3 regions of the Rhizobium sp. P2_G9 genome follow, and region 3 is predicted to be linked to each of the others. Evidence: predicted binding sites of a transcription regulator. Region 3 holds the regulator's gene; each other region holds the start of a gene.

Region 1 (12,917 bases), on a different contig from region 3:
TGCGCCGCGTCCGGGTTTGCCGTTGATCGCTTGCCGATGGAGTGAGGCTCGCCGCTTCACATGCCCGAAAGCCCGGTTCCTTCAAGGACCGGGCTTTTCCGTCGTCAGCGCTTGACCTGGGCCTGGCGCATCCGCTTCTCGATATGCCTGAGAACCAGCGACAGGCCGATAGTCAGCACCAGGTAGACATAAGCGACCATGGAATAGGTCTCGAAATAGCGGAAAGAGGTGGCGACGGAAATCTTCGCCGCCTGGGTGATGTCGGCGACACCGAGCACGGAGACCAGCGAGGAATCCTTGACCATGGCGACGAAGTCATTCGACAGCGGCGGGAAGATCACCCGCAGTGCCTGCGGAAAAATGATCAGGCGGAAGCGCTGGAAGCGGGAGAGCCCGAGCGCCTTGGCCGCCTCGACCTGGCCCTTGTCGACAGACTGGATGCCGGCACGAAAAATTTCGGCGATGAAGGCGGAATAGGCAACCGTCAACGCGATGATGGCCCGCCACATCAGCGACACCTCACGCACGAGCAGCGTATCGAGCATTCCCGCCCGGATCAGCGGTGCCGCCAGACAATTATAGGCGGCTACCACGGCCGGCGCGCCGACAAAGGCGACGTAGAAGAGCAGGACCAGAACCGGGATGCCGCGGATCAACTCGATATAGAAGCGGGAGAATTGCCTGAGCGACTTGAGATCGGAAAGGCCGCAGAGCGCGACCGCCAGGCCAAGCGCCACGGCAAGGGTAAAGGCGATCAGCGTCACAAGGACGGTGACTTCCAACCCGGTGGAGACGGCTGCGAAAATCTCGCGATAGAGATCGCTGCCGGCGATCAGGACGGCGGTGCCGACCCCGATCACGACGAGGGCGACCAGCCAATATGGAAAGTCGCCCGCGTCGGCAGATTGTGATGATTGGGGCGCCGACATCGAGACGGCGTTGTCGGTCTATTGGCCCATCTTGTAATCGAGGAACCACTTCTTGTTCAGCTTGTCGAAGGTGCCGTCGGCCTTCAGCGAGGCGATCGCCGCATTGACAGGCTTCTCTAGATCGGAGCCCTTGGGGAAAATGAAGCCGAAATCCTCGCTGCCGAGCGGCCCGCCGATCAGCTTGAGGCTGCCACTGGAGGCATCGACATAGCCCTTGCCGGCCGTACCGTCCGTCAGCACGACATCAACGTCGCCGGATTTCAATGCCTGGACCGTGGCGCCGAAGGTTTCGAACAGCTTTATCCGCGGATTATGCTCATTGCCGTCGAGCACGCTATAGACGGCGGTGTAGAATGGCGTCGTGCCAGGTTGGGCGCCGACCAGGCCATCCTTGAAGGCGGCGAAGCTCTTGGCTTCGGTGAATCGCTTCTCATCGCCGCGCACCAGCATGAACTGTTCGGAGCGCATATAGGGATCGGAGAAATCGACCTTCTGCTTGCGCTCGTCCTTGATGGTGATGCCGTCCATGCCGATATTGTACTGGTTGTCGGAGACGGCCTGGATCATCGCATCCCACGACGTGTTCTGGTATTCCACCTTGAAATTCAACCGCTTGGCGATCTCGTCCATCGCGTCATATTCCCAGCCGACCTGCTTGTTGGTCTTGGGGTCGACGAATTGCAGCGGCGGATAGGCGTTCTCAGAGACCACGACCACCTTGCGGCCCTTGAGGTCCGGCAGATCGGCGGCATGCGCGGCAAAAGGCGCTGCGATAACGGCGGCGAGGCCGAGAAGGAACGAGCGACGGAACGTCATGACGAAGGGCTCCCGAGATTGTGGCGGTTCCATGTCATAAAGATGAAGGGGTCGGCTTGGCAAGCGGCAAAGCGGAGCCGTGAGGAGCAACAGTCGCCGGACTGGGAGGGAGAATTTGTCTCAATCGCGGAGGCGCTGCACCTTGTCGAAGAATTTCAGCAGCTGGGCGAGCTCGTGGCCGCGCTTGAGGATGCGGCCCTGGGTGTTGACGATCGAAAAAGCACCCTGCTTGGCGGCGAATTTGGGGTTCTTCTCGATCTGGTAGAGCGGCAGGTCGCCGGAGCGCTTGAAGACCGAGAACACAGCCTTCTCCTTGAAGAAATCGATGGCGTAGTCACGCCATTCGCCTTCGCCGACCATTCGGCCATAAATCCTCAGGATCTGGTTGAGTTCGAGGCGGTGGAAGGTGATCGGCGCCGGATCGCGGGCATCGCGATAGTCCTTGAGATCGACCACCTGGCCTGCGGTGGTCGCTCCACTGTGCTCGGTCTGATCCGTCATGTCGTCCCTTACACGATGTTTCGCTGCCATTGCCGCTGCGATTCACCGGCGCGCCAATGACGAATTGATGACAGTTTGCCTGAAGAGGTCCGAATTGCAAGACCGATTTGATCGGTAATGTTCGGACTTCTGCGTCACATTGTCATGTGGGCACGGTCATTGCGGATGTCGAGGGGCCGAGGCGGGATGAGCCGTGACACGGCGTCACTGCGCGCCGAGCGCCGCATAGTTTTCCAGTATGGCGGCGCCGTAGATGCGGCCGGGATTGCCGTCCTTGTCATGCGCCTGCAACAGGATGGCGCAGCCGTCCTGGCCCTTTTTGGAAATCAACGCCGACGGCAGCTTGATGGTCATCGCCTTGCCATCCCACATGCCGACTGTTTCGAGCTTGGTTACGGCATTTCGGTAGGTTATCTGCTTGCCGGTATTCTCGCCCTTGGAGATCTCCACCGTGGTTTGCTTCTTGAAATAGGCCATCACGACATCGGCCTTGCCGACGCCGGAGCCGACCGTAATCGTCATCTCATCCTTCGTCAGGTCGGCATCAACGTCGACGGGCATGCCGTCGCCGTTCTTGCCCATGCGTTTGAGGTCGGCGAGGATCACGTTGGGATTGGTGGACTTGGCATCGGTCACACCGTTGAGCACGATCTGCGGCGTGAAGACGTTGTTGTTGCCAAGCATCTTCGCATAGCCATATTGGCGGTCGGTGTTTTCCTTCTGGCCGAGTGTGTCCTCCCAGCCGAGATAGTTCCAGTAGTCGATGTGGTAGGAGATCGCCACGACATTGCCGTCGCCGGCGATCTTGAAGAAAGCGGCGTCAGCCTTGGGGCAGGAAGAGCAGCCCTGTGAGGTGAACAATTCGACGACGCCGACAGGATGCGACTCCTTGACCTCCTCGGCCATGCAAAGCCAAGCCGGCGCTACCGCGAACAGGCAGAGCACAAGAGTTGAATAGAGTGGAAGCCGCATGGAAGTCCCTAGGTCCCGGATAACGGCCGACAGATGCACGCAAGATTGCGCGAGCCATGGCCTGCAATGCTCCAGCTATAGCCCAAGACGGCTTCACACCTAAATCAAAATCCCTTGATGGAAACCGGCTCAAAATTTTTGAATTGCATCGGAACCATTTTTCTTGACATACGTTAATTGCATCGGGGTTTCTACAACTTTGACGCTTGGGCGAAAAATCGCACTTTCCGCGTCAAAATTTTCCCTTTAGACATTTTTCGACATGATTTGCACGGATGCGGAGGTTGCATATGAGTATTTTGGACGAAACGGACCGCAGCCTCCTTGCCCTTCTGCAGAAAAATGACAGGTTGTCGCTCGCAGAGATTGGGCAAGAGCTGAAATTGGCTCCGTCCACCGTCAATGACCGCATCAAGCGCCTCATCCGCAATGAGATCATTTCGGGTTTCCACGCAGCCGTGAATCCGGAAAAAGTCGGGCTCGATCTGCTCGCCTTCGTCTTTGTCGGTTGGAATGAGCCCGAGGTGGAAGAGGCTTTCCTGCAAAAGGTCGCCAGCAGCGGGGCCGTGCTCGAATGCCATCATGTCACCGGCGCATGGAACTACCTGCTCAAGGTGCGGCTGCGCAACACGCGCGAGCTCGAACGCTTCCTGGCGCAGGAATTGAAGGGCATCGAGGGGCTGATGCGCACCGAGACCCTGATCGTGCTGTCGTCAGCCAAGGAAGTTTCGACGCTGGACGTCTGACAATCGCGTCTACTGAGGGTTTAGCGCATGTCGCCTGAAAGCGGAAACCGGTTTCAGAATAACGACATGCGCAAAACAAAAGTTTGGAGCGCGGTTCTGATTCCATCAGAACGCAAAGCGCTCTAAAGACCAAGAGGGCCGGCGCTTTCGCATCCGGCCCTCTTATCTGTGTCTCGCGAAGTCTATCAATTCAAAGAAAAGTGATCTCGTCACCCAGCGGCGTGCGCCTGATTCGCTTGCCGMTCAGCGCGAAGACGGCGTTGGCGAGCGCCGGCATGACCGGTTGCGCCGCCGGCGTGCCACCGAGACCGGGCCGGACAGCGTTTTTCAGCAGTTTCACGTGGATCGCCGGGATTTCCATTCGCTGGCGAATTTCGCGGCCGGTGGCTTCCCTGAGCGCGCGGCGGATATCGGCTTCGATCACCGCGCGGCGGATGTTGTCATCGGCAAGCGGGCCGGCATCGACGGCGCAATGGACCGCATCGACACGGATGCCCGCATCCTCTTCGGAAACCTCGATCACTTGTGCAACCCAACTGCCGTTTGAGAAGGCGAAGGCAAAGCCGCGCGCCTTGCCGTCGGCCACGGGTTCCTGCCAGTTCGACATGCGCGCCACGGCGTCGATCAGCCGGGTCGCCACCGGGTAGGGCGACATCAGGCGGCGGCGCAGTTCGAGTGGATCGGTGCCACCGGCATAGGCGATTTCGTCGAGCGTGCTTTCCTGGATAAAGGCATTGTAGGAAAGATCCTGCATGTCATCACGCAGTCTCGATCCAACGATATCGCTCGCCTGATCTTCAGCCCAGGCGCTCGGAGTTTCAGTGCTTTGAACGGATGCGCCATAGTCCGTCTTGGCCAATGTCCAGAACACGCTATGCATGAAAAATACCTCGTCATCTCTTGTGTTGACAAAATATCGAAAAATGTCAGAATGTCAAACATGGAAGCAACCGAAACACTCGACAAGCGAAAAATAATTCTGGAAGCGGCCTTCAAGGTGTTCCTTGCCTATGGCTTCCGGCGCACCACCATGGCCGACATCGCCGATGCGGCCGGGATATCGCGGCCGGCGCTTTATCTCGAATTCAAGAACAAGGCCGATATCTATCGTGCCGGCTTCATGTCGATGCTGGAGCGTACCTTCCGCAATGTCGACCTGGCGCTTTCGGGTCCGGGAAGCCTCTGTCCGCGGCTGGTGGCGGCACTGACCGTCGGCGTCATCGATCCGATGCGCCGAGTGCAGCAATCGCCTCATGGGGCTGAACTGTTCGAGGTCAAGCAGGAACTCGCCGGCGATCTCGGCCAGGACTGGAATGACGTGCTCGAGCAGAATCTCGACCGGGCACTGGCAGCCGCGCAGGCGAACAGCGAAATCTTCCTCGAAGACCATCACGATCTCAAGCCTTGCGACCTCGCCCGGCTGATCGTCTCGGCCGTTGAAGGCATCAAGCGCCGCAAGAGCGACTGGCACGAAGCCGAGGCCGATATCGGCTGGCTGGTCGAACTTCTTATCCAGCCGCTGACCAAGCCGAACAAATCCGCGTCATGAATTCGCCGCAGCATTGACATTGAAGTGGTGCTGCGCCACCTCAATGCCAATCCCGTTGCTCGCGAGTTCTCCTGATGTCCGCACCCGAAGATTTCGACCCCAAGCCGCGCCGTGCAACCGTTGCCGTCGATGTCGGCGGCGTGATCGTCGGCGGTGGCGCGCCAGTCGTCGTACAGTCGATGACCAATACCGACACGGCCGATATCGATGCCACGGTGGCGCAGGTCGCAGCCCTCTCCCGCGCCGGTTCCGAGATCGTCCGCATCACCGTCGATCGCGACGAGAGCGCGGCCGCGGTGCCGAAAATCCGCGAGCGGCTGCTCCGACTCGGCATGGACGTGCCACTGATCGGCGACTTCCACTATATCGGCCACAAACTGCTCGCCGACCATCCGGCCTGCGCCGAGGCGCTGGCGAAATACCGTATCAATCCCGGCAATGTCGGCTTCAAGGACAAGAAGGACAAGCAGTTCGCCGACATCATCGAGATGGCGATCAGATACAACAAGCCGGTGCGGATCGGTGTCAACTGGGGCTCGCTCGACCAGGAACTGTTGACCGCACTGATGGACAAGAATGCGGCTGAAGGCTCGCCCTTGACGGCGCGGCAGGTGACGCGCGAAGCGATTGTGCAGTCGGCGCTTTTGTCGGCTGAACTCGCCGAAGAGATCGGCCTGCCACGCAACCGCATCATTCTGTCGGCCAAGGTGTCCCAGGTCCAGGACCTGATCGCCTGCTATTCCATGCTCGCCGAGCGCTCCAACCACGCGCTGCATCTCGGCCTCACCGAGGCCGGCATGGGCTCGAAGGGCATCGTCGCCTCCTCCGCGGCCATGGGCTATGTGCTGCAGCAGGGGATCGGCGACACGATCCGCGTATCGCTGACCCCGGAGCCGAATGGTGACCGGACGCGCGAAGTCGTGGTGGCCCAGGAACTGTTGCAGGTCATGGGCTTCCGCCAATTTCTGCCCGTCGTCGCCGCTTGTCCCGGCTGCGGCCGCACGACATCCACCGTGTTCCAGGAACTGGCGCAGAATATCGAGCGCGATCTCCGTAAGAACATGCCGGTCTGGCGTGAGAAATATCCGGGTGTCGAAGCGCTCAACGTCGCCGTCATGGGCTGCATCGTTAACGGCCCGGGCGAAAGCAAGCATGCCGATATCGGCATCTCGCTGCCCGGCACCGGCGAAATGCCGGCCGCCCCGGTGTTTATCGATGGCAAGAAGGCGCTGACGTTGCGCGGGCCGAAGATCGCTGAGGAATTCGAGGCGCTGGTGGTCGATTATATCGACAAGAGGTTCGGGCGCGGAGCGCAGGCGGCTGAGTAGCCGAGGCTCTGCAAAGGACGATTGACACACGCTTTTCGTAATGAGTTACTGCGTGCATGGTCTTGGATGATTTGATCGGTATAGGTCTCTATACGCCTGCGGAAGCGGGAAGGCTTGTTCATGTCACATCCGCGAAGATTTCCAGATGGCTTAAAGGGCACCGTGTGGATGGCCAGTTCTACCCGGCTCTCTGGAAATCAGAAGTGTCTCTCGGCGATAATAAACTTTATCTCGGTTTCCGGGACCTGATGGAGGTTCGCGTTGCAGCTGCTTTCATTCAAGCTGGGGTCTCTGCCATCAAGGTCCGCGCTGCCATCGGTTTAGCTCGAGATGTCATCGGCCGCGATCACCCCCTGTCCACACATCAATTTCGAACAGATGGACGCGAGATTTTTCTTCAGCTCGCACAAGAGGATGCTGACGGCCAAGAACAGCAGCGGTTGCTGAATCTGTTTCGCCGGCAATACGAGTTTAAAGGATTTCTCGATCCACTACTGAAGACCGTCGATTTTGGGCATGACGGCAGCCCTTTGGTCTGGTGGCCCGCGGGCCGCAGGCTCAATGTCGTCATCGATCCGGCCCGTTCATTTGGCCAACCAATCGATTCCATTTCCAGCGTTCCAACTTCTGTTCTCGCTGCGGCGGCGAAAATGCATGGCAATGTTCGCAAAGCTGCCCGGGACTATGACGTCAGCGAAACGTCTGTACGTCATGCGTTGGAGTTTGAAACATCGATGGAGCAGCGGTTGGCAGCGTGAAAGTGCTTTTCGATAATTGCACGTCTCCGATTCTTGCCGCCACTCTCCACGGATTCATACAGCATGAAGGACACTCGGCCACCCATATCAGGGATGTAACCGGCCTTCCAAGCGGTCGCCATTCCAGCGATATTGAATGGATTGATTTCCTCAGGCGATCGAACGACGTGTGGATATTTGTTTCCGGCGATGTTCGAATTTTGAGGAATCCCGCGGAACGGGCCGCTTTGCGGTCAGCCGGGCTTCACGGATCCATACTGGCGGCCGCCTACCAGAACACCCCGATGCATCAGGTCGCTTCTATCTTGATCTGGCGGTGGCCGGAAGTCGTCAAGATAATCGAGCTCATCGAGCCGCCTTCGATGCATGAAATTCCGATCAATAAAAACTCGAAACTCCGGCCTCTTCCTTTATAGGCGCTAAACCTATACTCCTGCCGTCAGCATCTTGACGCCGGCGAAGGCGAAGAAGGCGCCCATGCAGGCCTCGATATAGCGGCGCGCCTTGCGATAGCCTCTGACCACGGGCGAGGCGGAGAACATCAGCGCCATGGCATTGAGTGAAACGAGGCCGATCGTCAGGCAGCCGGCGACATAGACCGCCATGATGCTCGACGGCGCACCGGCCGGCAGGCCGAGCGATACCAGCGAAATCCAGATGAACACGGCCTTGGGATTGGTGAGATGCAAGGCGAGGCCCTTGAGGTAAAGCCGCCTCAGGCTCTCCGCATGCAGATCGGCGGCATTGCGCAGGGTGTCGTCGCGGGAAGCGGCGCGCTTGAAGGCCTTCCAGGCGAGATAGAGCAGGTAAAGCCCACCGGCTATCTTGATGACCACCAGCAGTTCCGCATAGGCCGACAACACCGCCGCCAATCCAATGGTGGAGAGCGTTGCCCAGCAGAGAGAACCCGTCATCACGCCGGTGGCAAAGGCCATGCCGGCATTGCGGCCCTTGTTCATCGACGTGTTGATCAGCGCCAGAACGGCCGGGCCAGGGCTGACGACGGCGATGAAATAGGCCGACCAGGCGACGGCGAGGTATGGCAGGTAGTGATGGAGGTTCATAATCTAGGTCCGGATTGGCAATTCCGAATATACGCCTGCCGGGATTCGTTGAAAAACGATTAGAATTGGCGCGTCCATAAGCGAAGTTGATGCGAGGCCCGTTCATAGCGCACCGATAGGTCTCGGCATCCGTGGAAAATCACGCTCGATCTGCCGTCACGGCACGAATTCGACCAATGTGTGGTCCTCGCCCTCGAGCTCCTTATCCATGATCACGGCAATCCTCGTCCAGTCGCCGCCGGCAAGGCCGGCTCCAATCTTGGGATAGCCGATGCGCAAGCCGGAAAACCTGCTTCGTACTGTCTGCATCACCCCTCGGATGGCGTCGTAATCAGCTCTGACGCCTTTGCCTTTGTAATCGAACTGTGTGTAGCCATTGACGACGACGAGACGGCGGCCATCGATATCGACCTCTGCGGTAGAAACCGTACCCAGCTTGTCGCGGGCGCCGGGCTCAGTGGTGCGATCTGCTGCGTAGGCCTGGGGGAATTGTTGCTTGATGGCCAAGGCAATGCCTTTGCCCATGACGCATTGGCAATTGCAGCCATGGATGATGACATCGAATTCACCATCCCGCGCAAGCCGGATCAAATCGCCGCGGATGGATTTCATCGTTTGCCCCTCCAGGAAGCCGAAATGAAAAACGCCGGGCATCTCATACCCGGCGTTTTATCTCAGGATTTACGTCCGCTTAGGCGGCCAGATCGCGCAGCACCGTCTGCAGGATGCCGCCATTATGGAAGTAGTCGATCTCGTCCAGCGTATCGATGCGGCAGATGATCGGGATGTCCTTCACGGAACCATCGCCATAGGTCACCTTGGCGACCGTCTTCTGGCGCGGCTTGATTTCAGCGAGGCCTTCGATCGTCACCAGTTCGTCGCCCTTGAGGCCGAGCGAGGCCCATGTCGTGCCTTCCTCAAAGACGAAGGGGACGATGCCCATGCCGACCAGGTTGGAGCGATGGATGCGCTCGAAGGACTGGGCGACGACGGCGCGGACGCCGAGCAGGTTGGTGCCCTTGGCCGCCCAGTCGCGCGACGAGCCGTTGCCATATTCGACGCCGGCAAAGATCACCAGCGGCACGCCCTCGGCCTTGTACTTCATCGCGGCGTCGTAGATCGACATCTCTTCCTTGGTCGGATAGTGGATCGTGTAGCCACCTTCCTTGCCGTTCGGGCCGAGCATGTGATTGCGGATGCGGATATTGGCGAAGGTGCCGCGCATCATCACTTCATGATTGCCGCGACGCGTGCCGTACTGGTTGAAGTCAGCCACCGGGACGCCGTGGTCGATGAGGTAGGTGCCAGCCGGAGAGGCGGCCTTAATCGAACCGGCCGGAGAGATGTGGTCGGTGGTGATCTTGTCGCCGAACAGGCCGAGCACGCGCGCGCCCTTGATGTCGGTGACGCCGCTGGCCGTCTTGGTCATGCCGACGAAATAGGGCGGGTTCTGCACATAGGTCGACTGGTCGTCCCAGGCATAGGTGTCGCCGGCCGGAATCTGCACGGATTGCCAGTTAGCATCACCCTTGAACACGTCTGCATATTTCGCCGCGTAGAGTTCGCGGGTGACGTATTTCATGATGAATTCCTGGATCTCCTTCGTGGAGGGCCAGATATCCTTCAGGTAGACCGGCTGGCCGGACTGGTCCTCGCCGATCGGCTCCTGGGTCAGGTCCTTCTGCACTGAGCCGGCGAGCGCGTAAGCGACGACGAGTGGCGGGGAAGCCAGGTAGTTGGCCTGCACATCGGGCGACACGCGGCCTTCGAAGTTGCGGTTGCCGGAGAGGACGCCCGCGGCGATCAGGCCCTTGTCGTTGATCGTCTTGGAAATCGGCGCCGGCAGCGGACCGGAATTGCCGATACAGGTGGTGCAGCCGAAGCCAACGAGGTTGAAGCCGAGCGCATCAAGGTCCTTCTGCAGGCCGGACTTGTCGAGATATTCGGCGACCACCTGCGATCCCGGCGCCAGCGAGGTCTTGACCCAAGGCTTGGATTTCAGGCCCTTGGCGACAGCGTTGCGGGCGAGCAGGCCGGCGGCGATCAACACGGACGGGTTGGAGGTGTTGGTGCAGGAGGTGATGGCAGCGATCGCGACATCACCATGGCCGAGGTCGAAATCCGTGCCCTCAACCGGATAGCGCATGGCGATCTGGCCGGGCTTCTTGTAATCGCCTTCGAGCGCGGTCGCGAAGTTCGGCGCAATGGTTTCGAGCGACAGGCGACCTTCCGGACGCTTCGGGCCGGCCATAGACGGCACGACTTCGCCGAGATCGAGTTCCAGCGTGTCGGTGAAGACAAGGTCGGAGCCATCGCCGGTACGCCACATGTCCTGCGCCTTGGAATAGGCCTCGACCAGCGCGATGCGGTCGGTTTCGCGGCCGGACATGGTCAGGTAGTTGATGGTCTCGGCATCGACAGGGAAGAAGCCGCAGGTGGCGCCGTATTCCGGACCCATATTGCCGATCGTGGCGCGGTCGGCCAGCGACATGTTGTCGAGACCGGGGCCGAAAAATTCGACGAACTTGGAGACGACGCCCTTCTTGCGCAGCATCTGCACAACGGTGAGCACGAGATCGGTAGCGGTGCAGCCTTCCTTGAGCTTGCCGGTCAGCTTGAAGCCGATCACTTCCGGCAGCAGCATGGAGACGGGCTGGCCGAGCATGGCGGCCTCGGCCTCGATGCCGCCGACGCCCCAGCCGAGCACACCGAGGCCGTTGATCATCGTGGTGTGCGAATCGGTGCCAACGCAGGTGTCAGGATAAGCAACCGTCTCGCCGTCCTCGTCCTTGGTCCAGACGGTCTGGCCGAGATATTCGAGATTGACCTGATGACAGATGCCGGTGCCGGGCGGCACGACACGGAAATTCTTGAACGCCTGCTGGCCCCATTTGAGGAAGCGGTAACGCTCGCCGTTGCGCTGGTATTCGAGCTCGACATTCCTGGCAAAGGCCTGCGGCGTGCCGAATTCGTCGACGATGACGGAATGGTCGATGACGAGGTCGACCGGAACGAGCGGGTTGATCTTTTCAGCATCGCCGCCGAGCGCCTTGATGCCATCACGCATGGCGGCGAGATCGACGACGGCGGGAACGCCGGTGAAGTCCTGCATCAGTACGCGGGCAGGGCGATAGGCGATTTCGTATTCGGTCAGGCCTTTGTTAACCAGCCATTCGGCCACGGCCTTGATGTCGTCCTTGGTGACGGAACGGTCATCCTCGTTGCGGAGCAGATTCTCCAGCAACACCTTCATGGAATAGGGAAGCTTGGAAATACCGGTCAGTCCGTTGGCTTCCGCCTTTGGCAGGCTGTAATAGACATAGTTCTTGCCGTTCACGGTGAGGGTGGAACGGCAATTGAAACTATCAAGAGATTGAGACATAGGTGGACCCGTTTCGTCTGATCGTCTGAACTGACGTGCGAACGCCCGGCGCGAATACGCCTATGGGATGCGGGTGCAACCATTTCCGCTGTCCGCACGTAGAATTGCCTGCGGCAATTCCAAGTTCGGCGCTTGGATGATATTCACGCCGGCTGCTGGCGCGATTGCAGAACCTATAGATAATTTCTAAACAAGGTTCCATACGTACAAAGGCCTAGGAAGACATTTTTTTGCACTGCGGCGAGGGCCGCGCGGAGGTCCGGTTGCTGCGTTTGGAAATCCGCGATCTCGCGGCGTTGCGGGGCGAGGAGCGGATATTTTCCGCTGTCACGTTTTCGCTTTCGGCCGGCGACGCGCTGGTCGTCACCGGGCGCAACGGCTCGGGAAAATCGACGCTGATCCGGACGATTGCCGGCCTGCTGCCGAAGGATTCGGGGGCGGTCGAGGTCAGCTTGAACGGTGAAAAAATCCCGCGGGCGGCGGAAACATGCCATTATCTCGGCCATCGCAATGCCATGAAGCGGGAATTGTCGGTCGAGGAGAACCTGGTTTTCTGGAAGCGATTCCTCGGTGACTTCGAGGGTGGTGTCGGCATGGAGCCGGAGGCGGCGGCCGAGGCGCTGGGGCTGGCCACGATCCTGCATCTGCCCTTCGGTTATCTCTCCGCCGGCCAGCAGCGACGCATGGCGATGGCAAAATTGCTGACCGCCTGGCGGCCGATTTGGCTATTGGACGAGCCGACGGCTGCACTGGATGTGCAGTCGGAGGAGATTTTTGCGGGGCTGATGCGGGCGCATCGGGAAAAGGGTGGAATTGTGATTGCGGCGACGCATCAGGAATTGGGGCTGGAGGGGGCCAAGGGGCTGGTGATG
Region 2 (5,250 bases), on a different contig from region 3:
TTCGGCAGGATGGGCGGATTCGCCAGTGGTTCGGAAGGCAACGATACATTCAAGGGCGGTGCCGGATTCGACACGGTTAGCTACGAGGATACCTATTTCTTCTCCGACGCGAAACATGGAATTACCGCGAACCTCGCAACCGGTGTGATCACGGACAGTTGGGGCGGCAAGGACAAGCTGACCGGCAGTATCGAAGAACTGCGCGGATCTATTTTCAATGACAAGATGACCGGCGGCAGTGCGGACGAATCCTTCATGGGCCTGAAGGGCAAGGATGTCATCGACGGAGGCGCCGGCGAGAATACCGCGCGCTATGACCGCGACGCAGTCTATGGCGCAGATGCCGGCATCAATGCCCGGCTCGACAAGGGCTATATCATTGATGGCTTCGGCGACAAGGACACGGTCAAGAACATCTGGGATGTCGACGGCACGGCGAAAAATGACACCTTCGTCGGCGATGGCTCAGTTAACGAGTTCCATGGTTTGGCCGGCAAGGACAGCTATAATGGGGGTGGCGGCGTTGATGTGGTGAGTTTCTACTGGTCCACCAATATCGGCGAGCATGGCGTCAATGTCGATATGACGAAGTCCGGCGGCCAGATCATCGACGATGGATTTGGCAATACGGAAACGACGAAGAGCATCGAGGCGATCGCCGGCTCAGCCTTCGATGACACGATCAAGCTGGGCTCTGCCGACGGCTGGGCCGCGGGCAATTCGGGCGACGATACGCTGGTTGCGGGTACGGGCGTGCAGCAGTTCTATGGCGGCACCGGTGCAGACACGTTCGTCTTCAACAATGCCCAGGCGATTGGTACCGAGCAGGGACACCGAGATTACATCGCCGATTTCTCCCAAGCCCAAGACGACAAGATCGATTTCAGCGGCATTGGCGGATTGCAGTTCAAGGGAGAGGGCGGTACGGCCGCCCAAGGGGAAGTGCATTTCACGATCGTGAATACGCAGCAGGGTGAATACACCATAGTTTACGGTGATGTCGACGGGCAGACTGGGGCGGACTTCGATCTCGTACTGAAGGGCGCTATTACACTGACTGCCAACGATTTCATCCTGTCCTGAAATATTTGCGGAAGGTGCCCTGCAACACAATGCTGCGGCGGCGCCTTGCGCAGGAATTCGTGCAGTTTGACGAGATCGTCGCCTCGCATGAACGAGTGGCAAGAAAGCCGCCGGCGTGCGTCGGCGGCTTCGAGCAACAGACGACGGTTTTAGTTCAGGCCGAGCGTCTTGCGCAGTTCTTCCTTGGCGGCGTCATATTCTGCCTTGTAGTCAGGATGCGTCATGATCGTGGCAGCGATTACGGTGCCAGCAATGCGCCCGGCCTCGATGTCGGACCGATAGTGGATGCCGCCGATTTCGCGGTTATGGGCATATTCCCAAGCGCGGTCCATGATCGCCGCCTTCTTTTCCGGCACCATTTCGGCGAGGACGATGCCCATCAGCGTGCCGACCGTTGCATGGCCGGACGGATAGGAGCCCGACTTCGACAGTTTTACCACCGGCTTTACAAGCTCGGGATAGAGCAGATGCGGGCGAGGACGCTTCCAGACATCCTTGGCCGGATCGACCACTGCGCCTTCGGTAGCGGCGACGCGATCGAAGAAGGCCGCGAATTTCGGCAGGTTCTCCTTGGTGAACTTCGGATTGTCGATGACGTCGGAGAATCTCCAGATGTCTTCTTCCGCGTCGGCGATGGCGCGCTCTTCCATCGCCTTGGTGCGCGTGACTTGGATAGTGAGCAATTCGCCAATCTCTTCCTTGGTCAGCTCGGAATCATTGGCCGGCGGCGGCGCGAGCAACTGGGTGAGATCGATTTCCCGATTATCGGCGAAGGGCTTGGCATCTTCGGCGAAGACGGGCGAGACGAGGCCGAAGGCGATAATGCCGGCGGCAAGGATTTTGGTGATGTTGGCCATGGAGAGCTCCCTTGGAAGGCGGACCGCTGTTCCTACCAAGTGATTGTTTGAGCTCGATGACAATGGTGTGATGCGGCCGAAGAAAATCGATAATCTCTCTGCGACCGCATGGCGCATGATACCAGCAAACGCGACGATTGACGGATCAGGCCCTCAATTGAAGCGGATGATCGAGATCTCTCCTTCGAGAGCGCCCTGATAGGCCGACAGATGCGGCTCCTCGTCCGGTTCGCCCATCAGCGTGCCGATCTGGTCGAGGTCCGCCTCGTGGAAACCTTCTTCGGAGAGGGCATTGAGGGCATCGCGGACGGCGGTGTCGTCATCGGGAGCGCGCAGCAGGATATGAATGTCGATGCCTTCGCCGTCTGCGTCCGCATAGGCCTTGCCGATGATGATGAAGACGAAACCGTGCCGCGGCTCGTTGTCGTTGACGGGTTCTTCCATGACTGATTCTCCTGTGGAATGCGGGCAGGGCAGATGGAAAACCGTGGCCGGCAGGACTCGACTGCGACTCTCTATAGAATCGAAATGGTACAAACGCTTAAAGCGCCCGCTCATTTCCCCGCAAGATAAGGACTCACGCTGTCTGAGACAATGAAATATTGTCTTTTTCGTCCGCCGCTTCTGGAATATGATGACATTGACGCCCAAATTAGTGCCTCAGGACGCCATGCAAGCCGCGCAAGGCGGGCATTCCAGGGTTTTGACGACAAAATCTTGTCCGGGGCCTTGACGTAACGGGGGAATGGCTTTATTTCCCGCGCCATCAGAGCCGATGTGGGGCTGGCTGGTTCGGGACGACGCGTCCTGGAGTTCGCCCCAAACAAGGTTCGTCATAGCACGTTGAAACACGATCGCTGCACGCATGATGCTCTTAACGGGCATCCTCTGTTTGATTCGGGTCATCTGCCACGTCAGGCGGATCGATCCGGTTTTGCGTATGATCGTTCATGTGCTCTGTGCCGGCAACGGCAAGAACATGCTCCGCAAGGAGTGAGGAAAACAGTTTTAAGGATGGTTTCATGCCTACCGTAAACCAGCTGATCCGCAAGCCGCGTCAGGCACAGGTCAAGCGCAACAAGGTTCCTGCCCTGCAGGAGAACCCGCAGAAGCGTGGTGTGTGCACCCGCGTCTACACGACCACTCCGAAGAAGCCGAACTCGGCTCTGCGTAAGGTCGCGAAGATCCGTCTGGTCAATCAGTTCGAAGTCATCGGCTATATCCCCGGTGAAGGCCATAACCTGCAGGAACATTCCGTGGTCATGATCCGCGGCGGCCGCGTCAAGGACCTTCCGGGCGTGCGCTACCACATCATCCGCGGCGTTCTCGATACCCAGGGTGTCAAGAACCGCAAGCAGCGCCGCTCGAAGTACGGCGCGAAGCGTCCGAAGTAAGAATTGCTCCAGTTGAGAGACGAGAAATATGTCCCGACGTCATAAAGCAGAAAAGCGCGAGATCAATCCGGACCCGAAGTTCGGCGATTTGATCGTCACGAAGTTCATGAACGCCATCATGTATGATGGCAAGAAGTCTGTCGCTGAAACGATCGTTTACAGCGCCTTCGACGCTGCCCAGAGCAAGGCCAAAGCTGAGCCGATCGGCCTCTTCCATACTGCGCTCGACAATATCGCGCCGCATGTCGAAGTCCGTTCGCGCCGCGTTGGTGGTGCAACCTACCAGGTTCCGGTCGACGTCCGTCCGGAGCGCCGCCAGGCGCTGGCTATCCGCTGGCTGATCACTGCCGCCCGCAAGCGCAACGAGACCACCATGGTCGACCGCCTTTGCGGCGAAATCCTCGACGCTGCCAACAATCGTGGCTCTGCCGTCAAGAAGCGCGAAGACACGCATAAGATGGCGGAAGCCAACCGTGCGTTCTCGCACTATCGCTGGTAATCATCGAAGGAAGGCAGTCCCAAAATGGCTCGCGAATATAAGATCGAAGACTACCGCAATTTCGGTATCATGGCGCATATCGACGCCGGCAAGACGACGACGACTGAGCGTATCCTGTACTACACCGGCAAGTCCCACAAGATCGGCGAAGTCCACGACGGCGCTGCCACGATGGACTGGATGGAGCAGGAGCAGGAACGCGGCATCACGATTACGTCTGCCGCGACCACGACCTTCTGGAAGGGCCGTGACGGCAAGATGCGCCGCTTCAACATCATCGACACCCCCGGCCACGTCGACTTCACCATCGAAGTCGAACGTTCGCTGCGCGTGCTCGACGGCGCCGTTGCGCTGCTCGATGCGAATGCCGGTGTCGAACCGCAGACGGAAACTGTCTGGCGTCAGGCCGACAAGTACAACGTTCCGCGGATGATCTTCTGCAACAAGATGGACAAGACCGGCGCGGACTTCTACCGCTCCGTCGAGATGATCAAGAGCCGCCTCGGCGCCACAGCCGTCGTCTGCCAGCTGCCGATCGGCGCTGAAACCGAATTCAAGGGCGTTGTCGACCTGATCGAGATGAACGCGCTCGTGTGGCGCGACGAGTCGCTCGGCGCCCTCTGGGACGTCGTCGAGATTCCGGACGACCTCAAGGCTCGCGCCGAAGAGTTCCGTGAGAAGATGATCGAGACCGTGGTCGAGATCGACGAAGCGGCGATGGAAGCCTATCTCGAAGGCAACATGCCCGACAACGATCAGATTCGCGCGCTCATCCGCCGTGGTACGATCGACGTCAAGTTCTTCCCGATGTTCTGCGGCTCTGCCTTCAAGAACAAGGGCGTGCAGCCGCTGCTCGACGCCGTCGTCGAATTCCTGCCGTCGCCGATCGACATTCCCTCGATCAAGGGCATCGACTTCAAGACCGAAAAAGAAATCGATCGTCATGCCGACGACAACGAGCCGCTCTCCATGCTCGCGTTCAAGATCATGAACGACCCCTTCGTCGGTTCGCTGACCTTCTGCCGCGTCTATTCGGGCAAGCTCGAAAAGGGCACGTCGGTTCTCAACACCGTCAAGGACAAGCGCGAACGCGTCGGCCGCATGCTGCAGATGCACTCCAACTCGCGCGAAGACATCGAGGAAGCCTTTGCAGGCGACATCGTCGCCCTCGCCGGCCTCAAGGAGTCCACCACCGGTGACACACTCTGCGACCCGCTGAAGCCTGTTATCCTCGAGCGCATGGAATTCCCCGAGCCGGTCATTCAGATCGCCATCGAGCCGAAGTCCAAGGGCGACCAGGAAAAGATGGGCCTCGCGCTCAATCGCCTCGCTGCCGAAGACCCGTCTTTCCGCGTCAAGACCGACGAAGAATCCGGCCAGACGATCATCGCCGGCATGGGCGAATTGCATCTCGACA
Region 3 (13,117 bases):
GCCTCGGTCTGCACCCAGCCGGGCGAGACGCGCACCACACGGATGCCCTTCGGCCCGACTTCCTTGGAAAGGCTCTTGCTATAGGTCGAAAGGCCGGCTTTAGCGGCGGCATAGGCAGTGGTTGCCTCCGGCAGCGGCAACTGCCGCTGGATCGAGGTCGTGTGAATAATGACGCCGGAACCCTGCGCGATCATCGACGGCAGCAGCGCCCGATCGATCCGGACGGCCGAAAAAAGGTTCGTGTCCAAGGCCCTGTACCATTGCTTGTCATCGAGAACAGCATAGCCGCCCGCCGGCGCGCTTGATCCGCCGACGACATGCACGATGATGTCGATGCCGCCAAGGCGGTCGACCACCGCCTTGCTGACAGTTTCACAGCCCTCCGCCGTCGAGACATCCGCCTCGACATAGAGCACACCATTGCCGGCGTCATCAGGCACGTTGCGCGCTGTGGTCAGCACGCTCGCGCCAGCTTCGGCAAAAGCCTGCACCACGGCCTGTCCAATACCCTTGGTGCCGCCGGTAACCAGCACGCGCTTGCCGGAGAATTCGCCTGCCTCGTTCATGATGCCACCTCGAGCACGGCAATCATCCCGTCCTTCAGGGTGAATCTGTAGGTGAGTTCGGCCGGGCTGCCCGGAAAGGTTCCGGCAACCCTGGCTCTAACCAAATTGCTGCCGTCCTCCTGCCAATGGCGAAGCGGTTCCGTGGTGAAATGGTATTTGTCGCGCACCTTTTGCTTCCAGGCACGGATCGCATCGCGACCGACAATGTCTTCGCCCTCGTCGCGGACCTTGGCGTCGGGCGCGAAGCAGGCGACCAGCCGGTCCATGTCGTGGATGTTCTGGGCTGCGAAATAGACGTCCAGCGTCTCCGGAAGTGTCATGTTCAATCCTCGTATTGGCACCTCCGGAATCTGGTGCTAAACTGAAAAAATGGCAAGAACTGACAAAAAAGTAAGGTACTCACCAACTGGTAAGCTTGGTGATGTGACCCCGGATATGGCGGCGAGCGGCGTCGAAAAAGCTCTCAGGATGCTGGAGGGCCGCTGGAAGATGATCGTCATTTTCCAGATGTTCCACTCGGGCATATTGCGCTTTTCCGAACTCGAACGCGCCATCCCCGGCATCTCGCAGAAAATGCTGATCCAGCAATTGCGCGACCTGGAACGCGACGGCATCGTCTTCCGTACCGTCTATCCGGAAGTGCCGCCCAAGGTGGAATACGGGCTGACCGAATGGGGTCAGGCGCTTTGCCCGGCGCTCGACATGCTGCTCGAATGGGCCGCTTTGCGCTTCGGCACGTTGAAAGCTGCCGATCAGGGCTGAGAGCGGCTTTGCAGGGGCGTCCGTTCTTGGTAAGCGCTGGAGAATTGCTAAAGGAGCCACCCCCATGTTTTCCAATGCCTTCAACGATAAACCCGTCATGGCCGAACTGATGGCGAAGATGCTGTGGGAGATCAAGGCGGTGCATTTCCGCGCTGATCAGCCCTACAAGCTGTCGTCGGGCATGATGAGCCCGGTCTATATCGATTGCCGCAAGCTTGTCTCCTATCCGCGCATCCGCTCGGCGGTGATGGATTTTGCCGCCGCCATCATCCTGTCGGAAGCCGGTTTCGAAAAATTCGATTGCGTCGCCGGCGGCGAGACGGCCGGCATTCCCTTTGCCGCCTTTCTGTCCGAACGGCTGTCGCTGCCGATGATCTATGTCCGCAAGCAGCCCAAGGGCCATGGCCGCAACGCCCAGATCGAAGGCGAGATGAAGGAAGGCGCGCGCGTCCTGGTCATTGAGGACCTGACGACGGCCGGCGGCTCGATGTTCAAGTTCATCGATGCGATCCGCGCCGCTGGCGGCGTCGTCGATCACGGCATAGCATTGTTCTACTATTCCATCTTTCCGGAAGCCAAGGTTCGCTTCGACAATGGCAAGGTGAAGCTGCACCACATCGCCACCTGGCGCGAAGTTCTGGCGGTGGCGCGAGATCAGAGGCTGTTCGATATTGAAACCCTGAACTCGGTTGAAGCGTTTCTTGACCAACCGCTGAAATGGTCCGCCGATCATGGCGGCGTGGCTGAATTGCCGACCAGCTAATTTGCCCGTGAAAACCGATCTTTACTCCGGGCTGGGACAAGCTTGACAGACTAGTTTCGAGGAATACTTCATAGCGGAAATTCGAGGCGGCAAGGAGCCGGCCCAACGGAATGAATGGTATGTATCAAGCGACGACGCGGGGCATAGAAGTCAATGTCGAGCCCTATTATCTCGCAGAGCAGTCGGACCCCGCAGACAGCCGCTATGTCTGGGGTTACAGGATCGTCATTGCCAATCATTCCGTCCACACGATCAGGCTGATGAACCGTTATTGGCACATCACCGACGAGAACGGCCAGATCGATGAGGTCACCGGTCCCGGCGTGGTCGGCGAGCAGCCCACGCTGAGCCCCGGCGACACGTTCGAATACAATTCCGGCTGTCCGCTCGACACCCCTTCGGGCATGATGTTCGGGCATTACCAGATGCTGTCGGACACCGGCGAGATGTTCGATGTGGCAATCCCGGCCTTCTCATTGGATTCGCCGGGATTGCAGCGCACGCTCAATTAGAGCGCCTTTGTTTGAGCATGTCGTTGTCCTGAAACCGGTATCCACTTCCAGGCGACATGCTCCAGCCGCAGCCTGCGCTTGATCAGTTCGCGTCGGCAGCGATGCCGAATTCTGCAGGAACGAAACGGTAGACCGTCGAGCAGAATTCGCATTTCGCCACGATCTCGCCGTCCTCGATGGTGGATTCGACCTCCTCGGCCGAAAACCCCGATATCACGTTGCGGATCTTCTCTTCCGAACAGCTGCAGCGATCGAATACCGGCTGCGCATCATAGACACGCACGCCGCGTTCGTGGAACAGGCGATAGAGCAGCCGCTCGACGCCGAGATCCGGATCGGTCAGTTCTTCCGCGCCGGTGGTCTCGGCCAGCATCTGCGCTTCCGCCCAGGTGTCGTCTTCCTCGAACGCCTGGCCGGGATCGCCGTCACCGCCATGCAGGTCGCGCTGGCGCATGCGCTCGGGCGCGTCCGGCAGGAACTGCACCACCATGCCGCCGGCGCGGTAGCTGTGGCGCGGCTTGCCGTTCTCGTCGCGATCGAAGAATTCCGCCGAGGCGAGTTTCACCCGGGTCGGGATCTGCTCGGACTGGCGGAAATAGGTTGCGGCCGCCTGTTCCAGGGTTTCGCCGTCGAGCGACACGATACCCTGGTAACGCTTGTTGCTGACCCCCTGGTCGATGGTGAAGGCGAGCACGCCCTTGCCGAGCAGCTCATGCGGCGCGGAACGACCCTGCTTGACCGCCTCCGTGACAGCGTCTTCATCGAACCGGGCATAGGCGCGCACCCCGTCCGGCGCGGTGAAATCCGCCACCAGCAGGTTTACCGGCCCGTCGCTCTGCGTCTGGATGATCAGCTTGCCCTCGAATTTCAGCGAGGTGCCGAGCAGCACGGTGAGCGCGATCGTCTCGGAGAGCAGCCGCGCCACCGGGGCAGGGTAGTTGTGGCGGTTCAGGATCGTATCGGTAAGAGGTCCGAGCGTGACCGCACGGCCGCGCACGTCGAGCCCCTCCACCTGGAAAGGTATCACGCGGTCATCGCCGGCGAACCCGGTTTCTCCGGGGTGAAATGTGTCAAGCGTCATGATTGTCTCGGATCTGGCGCCAAAAGGCGCCCTTCGTTTGAAGGTCCAAAAATAAGCGATCGGACAGCAGATTCAAGCCCGGAAGCGTCAGATCGCGCCGAGGCACCAGGCGAGCACCGACTTCTGCGCATGCAGACGGTTCTCCGCCTCGTCGAAAACGACCGATTGCGGCCCGTCGATCACCTCGTCGGTGACCTCCTCGCCGCGATGCGCCGGCAGGCAATGCATGAACAGCGCGTCGGCCTTGGCGTGCTGCATCAGCGCGCTGTTGACTTGATAGGGCTGGAAGACATTGTGTCCGCGGGCGCGATGCTCCTGGTTCATCGACACCCATGTGTCGGTGACCACCGCATCGGCGCCGTCGACCGCCTTTTCGGCATCGTGGCTCAGCATCACCTGGCCACCATTGTTGCGTGCCCAGTTGAGGAACTTGTCGCCCGGTTCGCTGCCGAGCGGCACTGCCATGTTCATGCGATAGCCGAACCGGGCCGAACCCTCGATCAGCGAATGCAGCACATTGTTGCCGTCACCCGTCCAGGCAATGGTCTTGCCCTTCACATTGCCGCGATGCTCTTCGATCGTCATGATATCGGCCATGATCTGGCAGGGATGGGTCGCATCCGTCAGGCCGTTGATGACAGGCACGGTCGCATGTTCGGCCATTTCGAGCAGCCGCGTATGGTCGGTGGTGCGGATCATGATCGCATCGACATAGCGCGACAGGACCTTGGCCGTGTCGCCGATCGTCTCGGCGCGGCCGAGCTGCATCTCGGTGCCGGAGAGAAACAGCGTTTCGCCGCCCAGCTGCCGCATGCCGACATCGAACGACACGCGGGTGCGGGTCGAGGGCTTTTCGAAGATCATCGCCAGCATCTTGCCGGCCAGCGGTTTGAAATCGGTGCCGGCTTTGGTGGCCGCCTTGCGGGTCTTGGCGTCTTCGAGAATGTGCCGCAGTGCCTCCGGCGTCATTGCCGAGAGATCGAGAAAATGCCTGGAACTCATAACCTATTCCTTGTCTCAGGAAACTTTTACCTTAGCGATGGATGTGGGCTTTCGTCAAAGCGTCATCGCTTGTTCGCGGCATGCAGTTTCTCGGCGGCCTTTTCGAGCCGGGCAAGGCCTTCGCGGGCTTCTTCGGCAGTGGTGATCAGTGGCGGCAGCAGGCGGATGACATTGTCGCCGGCCATCACGCCCAGGAGCTTCTCGTCACGGATGCCCTGCAGCAGGTCGCCGGCCGGCACCGCGGCCTTGACGCCGATCATCAGGCCTTCGCCGCGAATATCCGAGATCACGTCGGGAAAACGGTCCTTGAGCGACGCAAGGCCCTGGCGGAAGACCAGCGCCACGTCGCGCACATGCTGCAGGAAGCCATCGGAGAGGACGACGTCGAGCACGGCATTGCCGACCGCCATGGCCAGCGGATTGCCGCCATAGGTCGAACCATGCGTGCCGGCCACCATGCCGGCCGCGGCCTCCGACGTCGCCAGGCAGGCGCCCATGGGAAAGCCGCCGCCAATGCCCTTGGCCACGGCCATGATATCGGGCGTCACGCCGATCCGCTGATAGGCGAACAGCGAGCCGGTCCGGCCGACGCCGCATTGTACCTCGTCGAAGACCAGGAGCAGGTCGTGCTCGTCGCAGAGTACGCGGACCGCCCTCAGGAATTCCGGCGAGAAAGCCCGCAAGCCCCCTTCGCCCTGCACCGGCTCCAGCAGCACGCCGGCCGTGGCGTCGGTGATTGCCGCCTTCAGCGCATCCATATCCTCGAACGGCACCTGGTCGAAGCCGGGCGCCTTGGGGCCGAAGCCATCGATATATTTCTGCTGGCCGCCGGCCGCGATCGTCGCGATCGTGCGGCCATGGAAGGCGCCTTCGAACGTGATGATATGGTATTTTTCCGGATGGCCCTTGGCATAGTGATAGCGCCGCGCCGTCTTGATCGCGCATTCCAGCGCCTCGGCGCCCGAATTGGTGAAGAACACCTTGTCCGCGAACGTGCTCTCGCACAGGCGGCGTGACAGCTTTTCCTGGCCGGGCGACTGATAGAGGTTCGATGTGTGCCAGAGCTTTTCGGCCTGCGCCTTCAGCGTCTCGACCAGATGCGGATGCGCATGACCGAGCGAGTTGACGGCGACGCCGGCGGCGAAGTCGAGATAGCGTTCGCCGTCCTCGGTGATCAGCCAGACGCCTTCGCCGCGCTCGAACCGCATCGGTGCGCGTGCATAGGTGTCATAAAGCGGCGAGACCTCGGCCATGACGGACATCCTTCATCTCGATTGCGGCAACGGAATGTGCGGCCTCCCGGCCGGGCGGACATTCCGGAGCGCATAAATCAAAAAACCGCCCCAGCGGGCGGCGAGGGCACTATTAGCATTTCGCTGCAGCGCGTCAACAAAAACCCGCAATTGCCGGCCATCGAGCCCGCCGGACGCTGTGCGGTGCAGCAACTGTCGCCGATCGGACACGGCCGGGGATCAATCTTGGGGATAACTCGAAAATCGATTCGTGCGGATTCGCAAGACTCTTGTCACGGAGTCTCAGGCTCTCTAGGTTAATAAGCAATTGCTAGATTTGCATGCGGCGGAACTAGTCACCCTCAATCAAGCGCCGAATATGAGGCGTTTTGCACTTCGTGCTGTTCCGGGGTGTGGTGACCGATTCCTCGATAAGGAACGCTTCGATGGATAATAGTGTGAACTGGACTGACGATCGCGTCGAGAAGCTGAAGAAGCTTTGGTCCGAAGGTTTGAGCGCGAGCCAGATCGCCGCGCAGCTCGGCGGCGTCAGCCGCAACGCGGTGATCGGCAAGGTGCATCGGCTCAGCCTCCCGGGCCGCGCCAAGGCCGGCGGCACCACCGCTGCCCGCTCGCAGAAACGCGCAACGGTTTCGACCGTCAGCCGGCCGCAGGCTTCTTCTTCTTTCGCGCAGCGCACAGTGACCCGCACCGTCACCCGGCCGGCCGGCGCCACCATGCTCAAGGAAGAGATCGAGCTCGATGCGCTTGAGGTCATGGAAACGTTGCCCAACAACGTTGTCGTGCCGATCTTCCGCCGCGTGCCGCTGATCCGGCTCACCGAACGCACCTGCAAATGGCCGCTCGGCGATCCGCTGAAGGAAGATTTCTGCTTCTGCGGCAATGACTCGCCTGACAATTCGCCCTATTGCGGCTTCCACCAGAAGCTCGCTTACCAGCCTTCGGCCGAACGCCGCCGCATGCGCTGACACGACCCTCACATTTCTCTGCGACAAAGGGCCGGCTTGCCGGCCCTTTGTCGTTTCAGGCTCATTTCAAAATGCCGGGCTTGCCGAGGATTTTTCTGTCGATCTCGCCGATCACCTTCTTGTCCTTGTCCGTATAGTCAAGGCTATCGAGGATGTGGCGGATCATGTTGATCCGGGCGCGGCGCTTATCATTGCCGAGCACCACCGTCCATGGCGCATGCTCGGTATCGGTTTCCTTGAGCATCCGGCTGCGCTTTTCGGAATAGTCATCCCATTTGTCGAGCGCGGCAATGTCCATCGGCGACAGCTTCCAGCATTTCAATTTGCTATGGCGCCGCTCGTGGAAGCGCTTGAGCTGCATTTCCCGGCCGATCTCGATATAGAATTTGAAGAAATGGATGCCGTCGTCGAGGATCAGCTTCTCGAAGCGCGGCACGCTCTTGAGGAACTGTTCATATTCTTCCTTGCTGCAGAAACCCATGACCGGCTCGACGCCGGCGCGGTTATACCAGGAGCGGTCATAGTTGACGAACTCGCCGCGCGTCGGGAAGGTCGACACATAGCGTTGGAAATACCATTGGCCGGCTTCGGTGTCCGTCGGCTTGTTCAGCGCCACGACGCGGGCGCTGCGCGGATTCATATAGGAGAGGATGGCATGGATGATGCCGCCCTTGCCGGCCGCATCCCGCCCCTCGAACAAGGACATCACCCGGTCGCCGGATTTCTGTTGCCAGAGCTGCACCTTGACCAGCTCTTCCTGCAGCTTTTCCAGCTCGGCCTCATATTCGTCGTCATCGAGCTTCTTCTTGTAGGGATAACCGCCGGATTCGAGCGCCTTGTCATCGATCCATGCCGGCAGCACCGGATCGTCGATATCCCATTGCCGCTTCTTGCCGTCGATCTTGACGTCGACCGCGGGAATATCCGTTTCGACGGCCATTCCACTCCTCCTCATGCCATGCGCTTGCTTCTTTGTTCTCGCGCATGCCTTTGTCCCGAAACCGGCGACCGCTTTCGGCAGACATGCTGTCAGTGACATGGACATAATCATCATGTGAATTCAAGCAAAGCGTGAAAAAGCTGTTACATACAGACCATAGAAGGACGTTTTAATTTTCGCAGTGCCGGGGATTCGCATGCTGAAAGCAGTCACTGATTGGCTGTTGGGTCATAAATACAACCTTGCGGCCGTCCTATTGGGCGCAGCCGCGCTGATCGCGGCCGGCACCAATTCCCGTATCGCCGTTTCGGTGATGATCCTTGCCGTGCTGCCATCGCTGTGGATCAAAGCCACCGCGCCCACGGTGCCGATCGCTGAACAGGAGCCCACGCCTCCGCCGGAGCCGCTGTGCGACGTCAAATCGGCCTTTGCCGGCTTCGACAGCCCGGCCTACCTGCTCGACCCCAAGGCCAATGTCATCTATCAGAACCCTTCGGCCCGGCATGCCTTCGGCGAGATCGAGCCCGGCCAGCATATCTCGGCCCGCATCCGCCTGCCGGCGATCATCGAGATGATCCGCGAGACCATCGCGTCGGGCCGCAACGGCATGACCGAATATGCAGACACCCTGCCGGGCGAGAACATCTTCCAGGTGCGGATGGTCCCGGCGGAGACGAAAGAGGGCGAGGCGATCCGCTTCTATGTATTGATCTTCCGCGACATTTCGGAATCGCGCCGCATCGATCGCATGCGCTCCGATTTCGTCGCCAATGCCTCGCACGAACTCAGGACCCCGCTGGCCTCGCTGCGTGGCTTCATCGAAACGCTGCTCGGCCCGGCCCGCACCGACACCGCGGCGCATGAACGGTTCCTGACGATCATGCTGGAACAGGTGACCCGCATGTCGCGCCTGGTCGACGACCTGATGTCGCTGTCGCGGCTCGAGATCAAGGCGCGCGTCGCGCCGGAGGACGCCGTCGACCTGGTGCCGCTCATCGGCTCGGTCTGCGATGCGCTGGCGCCGCTGGCAACCGACCTCGGCGTCGAGATCAAGCGGCATCTGCCCGACCATGCCATCAATGTCAGCGGCGATCGTGACGAACTGACCCAGGTGTTCGAGAACCTGATCGAAAACGCCTGCAAATACGGCCAGGAGGGCAAGATCGTCGACGTGACGCTGATCGAAAAGCCGCGCCAGCCGATCGAGGTCAGCGTCATCGACTACGGTCCCGGCATCCCCGAAGACCAGGTCCCGCGCCTGACCGAACGCTTCTATCGCGTCAATGTCGAGAGCAGCCGCTCGAAGAAGGGCACCGGCCTCGGATTGGCAATCGTCAAGCACATCTTGACGCGCCACCGCGCCCGTCTGCTCATCCGATCGGAACTCGGCCGCGGCAGCACCTTCACCGTGCGCTTCTGACAAAAACGCAGCAATCCCTCCAGCGCGTCCGAAAGGATTGACTTTTCAGCACTTTAGTCTGTCATAAATCTTTCGTGACTTTGACATAAAACCCTGGCGTAAAGCGGCTAATGAAAACTTGGCCGACCCTATGTTCCTTGCCAGCCCGGATAACCCGCGGCCCAGGACATAGGGGCCGCTTCGGCTGATCCAAAACCGCGCCGGCCGCCCGCCGGTTGGAGGACTATTGATGACCGCACACATCTATTCCGCCTTTGACGAGGAGCTGGCCAACCTTTCCCGCCGCATCGCCGAAATGGGCGGCATGGCCGAGCAGATGGTTTCCGACTCGGTCAAGGCGCTGGTCACATCCGACTCGGCGCTGGCGCAGCGCGTGATCTCGGAAGACGTGATCATGGACCAGACCGAGCGCGATATCGGCGACAGCGCCATCCTGATGATCGCCAAGCGCCAGCCGGTGGCGTCCGACCTGCGCGAGATCGTCGGTTCGATCCGCATCGCCGCCGATCTCGAACGCGTCGGCGATCTCGGCAAGTCCAACGCCAAGCGCGTCATTGCCGTGCAGACCACCGGCATTCCGCGGCCGCTCGCCCGCGGCATCGAACATCTCTCCGAACTGGCGCTGACCCAGCTCAAGGATGTGCTCGACGTCTACGCCACCCGCTCGGCGGAAAAGGCCGAGGTGATCCGCCAGCGCGATGGCGAGATCGACGCCGTCTATACCTCGCTGTTCCGCGAAATGCTCACCTACATGATGGAAGACCCGCGCAACATCACGCCCTGCACCCATCTCTTGTTCTGCGCCAAGAACATCGAGCGCATCGGCGACCATGCGACCAATATCGCCGAAACCATTTATTACATGAAGACCGGCGAACAGCCGACCGGCGAACGCGTCAAGGAAGACAACACGGCTTCCGTGGTGCAGCCGGGCCAGTGATGCCGATTGCGCATTTCGGCCAGCCGGCGCCAATGGCGTCCCTGGCCGCCGATCATCAGCGCCGGCATCGGACGAGAGCATGCCGGTAGTAACAATCGCAGCCGCCTGGGCGCGGGGCACGCGCCAGGCGTGATTGCCGACGGAGCAGAGTACCATGCAGCCGAGAATTATGGTTGTGGAAGACGAGGAAGCGCTGGGCACGCTGCTCAGCTACAACCTCGAAGCAGAGGGATATGATGTCGAGGTGATCCCGCGCGGCGACGAGGCGGATATCCGCCTGCAGGAGCGCGTCCCGGACTTGCTTCTGCTCGACTGGATGCTGCCCGGCGTGTCCGGCATCGAACTGTGCCGTCGGCTGAGGATGCGGCCTGAAACCGAGCGCCTGCCGGTGATCATGCTCACCGCCCGCGGCGAGGAAAGCGAGCGCGTCCGCGGCCTGTCGACCGGCGCCGACGACTATGTCGTCAAGCCGTTCTCGACCCCGGAACTGATGGCCCGCATCAAGGCCATGCTGCGCCGGGTGCGGCCCAATGCGATCTCCTCGATCCTCAAATGCGGCGATGTCGAGCTCGACCGCGAGACCTACCGCGTCCACCGCCGCTCCCGCGAAATCCGCCTCGGACCGACGGAATTCAAGCTGCTGGAATTCTTCATGTCGTCGCCGGGCCGGGTGTTTTCCCGCTCACAACTGCTCGACGGCGTCTGGGGCCACGACATCTATGTCGACGAACGCACCGTCGACGTCCATGTCGGGCGGCTGCGCAAGGCGCTCAATCTGTCGAACATGCCGGATGTGATCCGCACCGTGCGCGGTGCGGGGTATGCGATGGAAGTTTGAGCGGCTTCGCTTCGTAGAGTGTGCGTCGTACCCCCCTCTGTCCTGCCGGACATCTCCCCCTCAAGGGGGGAGATTGGCTAGAGGCCTGCTCCCCGCCTCAAAGAGTCGTTGAGTACTGCGTTGTGCGACGGTAGAGAGGAAGCGGCCAGGGCGCCCCATCCAATCTCCCCCCTTGAGGGGGAGATGTCTGGCAGGACAGAGGGGGGTGGCCCCAAACGCCGACCTACCAAAAACTCTCAAGCCCCCGGCCCAATCCTGATCCCATAAAGCCTGATCGCCCGCCCCTGCCCGGTGAGATCGCTATTGATAATCACGTAACCCGGCTCGTTCGGCGCCTGCTTGCCATCGAACTTCACCTGGATCAGCTCATCCACCCGCTCGTTGGAAATCGTAAACCGGTGCCGCCCGCAATCGCCGAGGCTGGCAAAGGCGCACTGGATATAGATCTGCGACGGCTTGTCGCCATCGGCGCGCAACGTCACGGCCAGTGTCGAGGTCTTGCCGGCAAGATTCTTCAGCACGTCGGCCGGCACCTCGATCCGCACTTCGCCATCCTGGTCCGGCGCATTCGAGATGATCATGATCGCCTTGCCGTCGCTGTCGGTGACGTCGCTGACCTTGGCCTGCGCCGCCGGCTTGACCGCACTGGTGTCGCCGGGCTTGAGCACGCTCACCCAATCGCCGGAAAAGCCGCGCAGCGGATCGAGCGGGGTTTTCAGCGGCACCTTCGGATCGAAATCCTCGCTGTGCAATTGCTTGGGGATGAAATCGAAATCGCCGCCGCCATGCATGGCCGCCCCGATCATGCCGGTCGCATAGGCCCACCATGCGCCGAAGCCGATGACGCCGAGCAGCACGCAATAGACGAACAGCGACACGACCCAGGAGCCGCGCCGGCGTCGCGCGGCACGCTTCTGCGGCGCCACCTTGCGCCCTTCCGGCGTCGAAGGCTCGGCCCAGGCCGGATCCTCTTCCTCATGCCGGATATTTTGCGCCCGTCCCTTGCCGCGCGCTTCGGCGACCAAAGGTGCGTCGACCACCGGCTCGATCCGCCGCGTTTTTACGCCGGCTTTGGACGGCGCGCGCTCATCGCGGGTGGCCGAAAAATCGGAAAACGCGCCGTCTTCCTCGATCTCCGGCGGTATCTCGCGCGCCACGACCGGCTCCGCCATGGGCCTGACCGGCTGCGCCACCTGGCGCACCGGCTCGACAATCGGCGGCTCGCGCCGTGAAGGCTGAGCCGGCTCAGGCCAGGCCGACGGCGGCGCATCGATGAGCCGCTCCGGCGCCGGCGGCGCGATATCGGGCTCAGGCACCGCCTCCGGCGGCTCGAACGGCGTATTCTCTATGAAAATCTTGTCGAGCCGCGCCGACATGCGCAGCTTTTCGAGCTCTTCGTCCTCGATTGCGCGGATGGTGAATTCCAGCCGCTGCCGCTGCCGCTCGATCACCGTCATGTCGTGGATGTCCTGCTTGCGCAGGCCGGCATCGAGCGCATTGCGCGCGGACTGATAGATACGCGCGCGTATTTCCGGATTGGACCTTTCGGCCCTGTCCAGAGCGTTGCGGATCGCCTGTTCCAGTCCACTCACGCTAAAAAATACCTCGATACGCGGGACATTCTCATTATGACCCTTGGGTAATCATTCGCCAGCACCTTTTCAAGTTCCGAGCCGAATGCCTCCCCCGCTAATATCGGCTTTGCAGCCAAAAAATGGCGGTCTGATGCACGCGACGAAAATACAAGGTTGAACAAACCATCTTTCCGGAGATAGGCTGCCGCCAATTTCGCACATTCCGGACCCGCCATCATGCTTCCCGCCATTCTCCGCGACGATCTCAGGCTGCCGCTGGTCGCCGCCCCCATGTTCATCATCTCGCATCCGGAACTGGTGATCGCCCAGTGCAAGGCCGGCATTGTCGGCTCGTTTCCGGCGCTCAATGCCCGGCCGGAAAGCCAGCTCGACGAATGGCTGGCCGAGATCACCGAGACGCTCGCCGCCCACAATGCCAGGGGCGACGGGCGCCGGGCCGCCCCGTTCGCCGTCAACCAGATCGTCCACGCCACCAAC

Evidence for each region. Region 3 encodes PhoB, which activates phosphate uptake and scavenging genes when phosphate is short. Its sites were predicted from a motif close to TGTCATNNANCTGTCAT; they were not measured.
Region 1: the regulator PhoB is predicted to act here: its motif matches at 2,303-2,319, upstream of AC1DYF_RS02830 (DUF2794 domain-containing protein).
Region 2: the regulator PhoB is predicted to act here: its motif matches at 1,986-2,002, upstream of AC1DYF_RS28980 (acid phosphatase).

What each region holds. Positions count from the first base shown of each region.
Region 1 covers NZ_JBFUFK010000002.1:232,335-245,251, forward strand. Annotated here, with positions in the region: gene AC1DYF_RS02815 (hypothetical protein) at 1-26, shown strand, start outside; gene AC1DYF_RS02820 (amino acid ABC transporter permease) at 105-929, opposite strand; gene AC1DYF_RS02825 (transporter substrate-binding domain-containing protein) at 948-1,745, opposite strand; gene AC1DYF_RS02830 (DUF2794 domain-containing protein) at 1,866-2,246, opposite strand; gene AC1DYF_RS02835 (DUF1223 domain-containing protein) at 2,451-3,218, opposite strand; gene AC1DYF_RS02840 (Lrp/AsnC family transcriptional regulator) at 3,509-3,964, shown strand; gene AC1DYF_RS02845 (hypothetical protein) at 4,155-4,844, opposite strand; gene AC1DYF_RS02850 (TetR/AcrR family transcriptional regulator) at 4,905-5,513, shown strand; gene ispG (flavodoxin-dependent (E)-4-hydroxy-3-methylbut-2-enyl-diphosphate synthase) at 5,588-6,841, shown strand; gene AC1DYF_RS02860 (hypothetical protein) at 6,898-7,599, shown strand; gene AC1DYF_RS02865 (PIN-like domain-containing protein) at 7,596-8,015, shown strand; gene AC1DYF_RS02870 (LysE family translocator) at 8,025-8,663, opposite strand; gene AC1DYF_RS02875 (macro domain-containing protein) at 8,820-9,275, opposite strand; gene acnA (aconitate hydratase AcnA) at 9,355-12,045, opposite strand; gene ccmA (heme ABC exporter ATP-binding protein CcmA) at 12,312-12,917, shown strand, end outside.
Region 2 covers NZ_JBFUFK010000041.1:1,956-7,205, reverse strand. Annotated here, with positions in the region: gene AC1DYF_RS28985 (calcium-binding protein) at 1-1,083, shown strand, start outside; gene AC1DYF_RS28980 (acid phosphatase) at 1,233-1,940, opposite strand; gene AC1DYF_RS28975 (transcriptional regulator) at 2,094-2,384, opposite strand; gene rpsL (30S ribosomal protein S12) at 2,963-3,334, shown strand; gene rpsG (30S ribosomal protein S7) at 3,363-3,833, shown strand; gene fusA (elongation factor G) at 3,858-5,250, shown strand, end outside.
Region 3 covers NZ_JBFUFK010000031.1:81,755-94,871, forward strand. Annotated here, with positions in the region: gene AC1DYF_RS24210 (SDR family oxidoreductase) at 1-566, opposite strand, end outside; gene AC1DYF_RS24215 (nuclear transport factor 2 family protein) at 563-886, opposite strand; gene AC1DYF_RS24220 (winged helix-turn-helix transcriptional regulator) at 936-1,328, shown strand; gene AC1DYF_RS24225 (orotate phosphoribosyltransferase) at 1,393-2,091, shown strand; gene apaG (Co2+/Mg2+ efflux protein ApaG) at 2,211-2,603, shown strand; gene AC1DYF_RS24235 (Hsp33 family molecular chaperone) at 2,686-3,684, opposite strand; gene argF (ornithine carbamoyltransferase) at 3,772-4,686, opposite strand; gene AC1DYF_RS24245 (acetylornithine transaminase) at 4,749-5,939, opposite strand; gene AC1DYF_RS24250 (GcrA family cell cycle regulator) at 6,377-6,907, shown strand; gene ppk2 (polyphosphate kinase 2) at 6,969-7,847, opposite strand; gene phoR (phosphate regulon sensor histidine kinase PhoR) at 8,044-9,267, shown strand; gene phoU (phosphate signaling complex protein PhoU) at 9,494-10,207, shown strand; gene phoB (phosphate regulon transcriptional regulator PhoB) at 10,362-11,045, shown strand; gene AC1DYF_RS24275 (hypothetical protein) at 11,282-12,637, opposite strand; partial or broken gene AC1DYF_RS24280 (NAD(P)H-dependent flavin oxidoreductase) at 12,854-13,117, shown strand, end outside.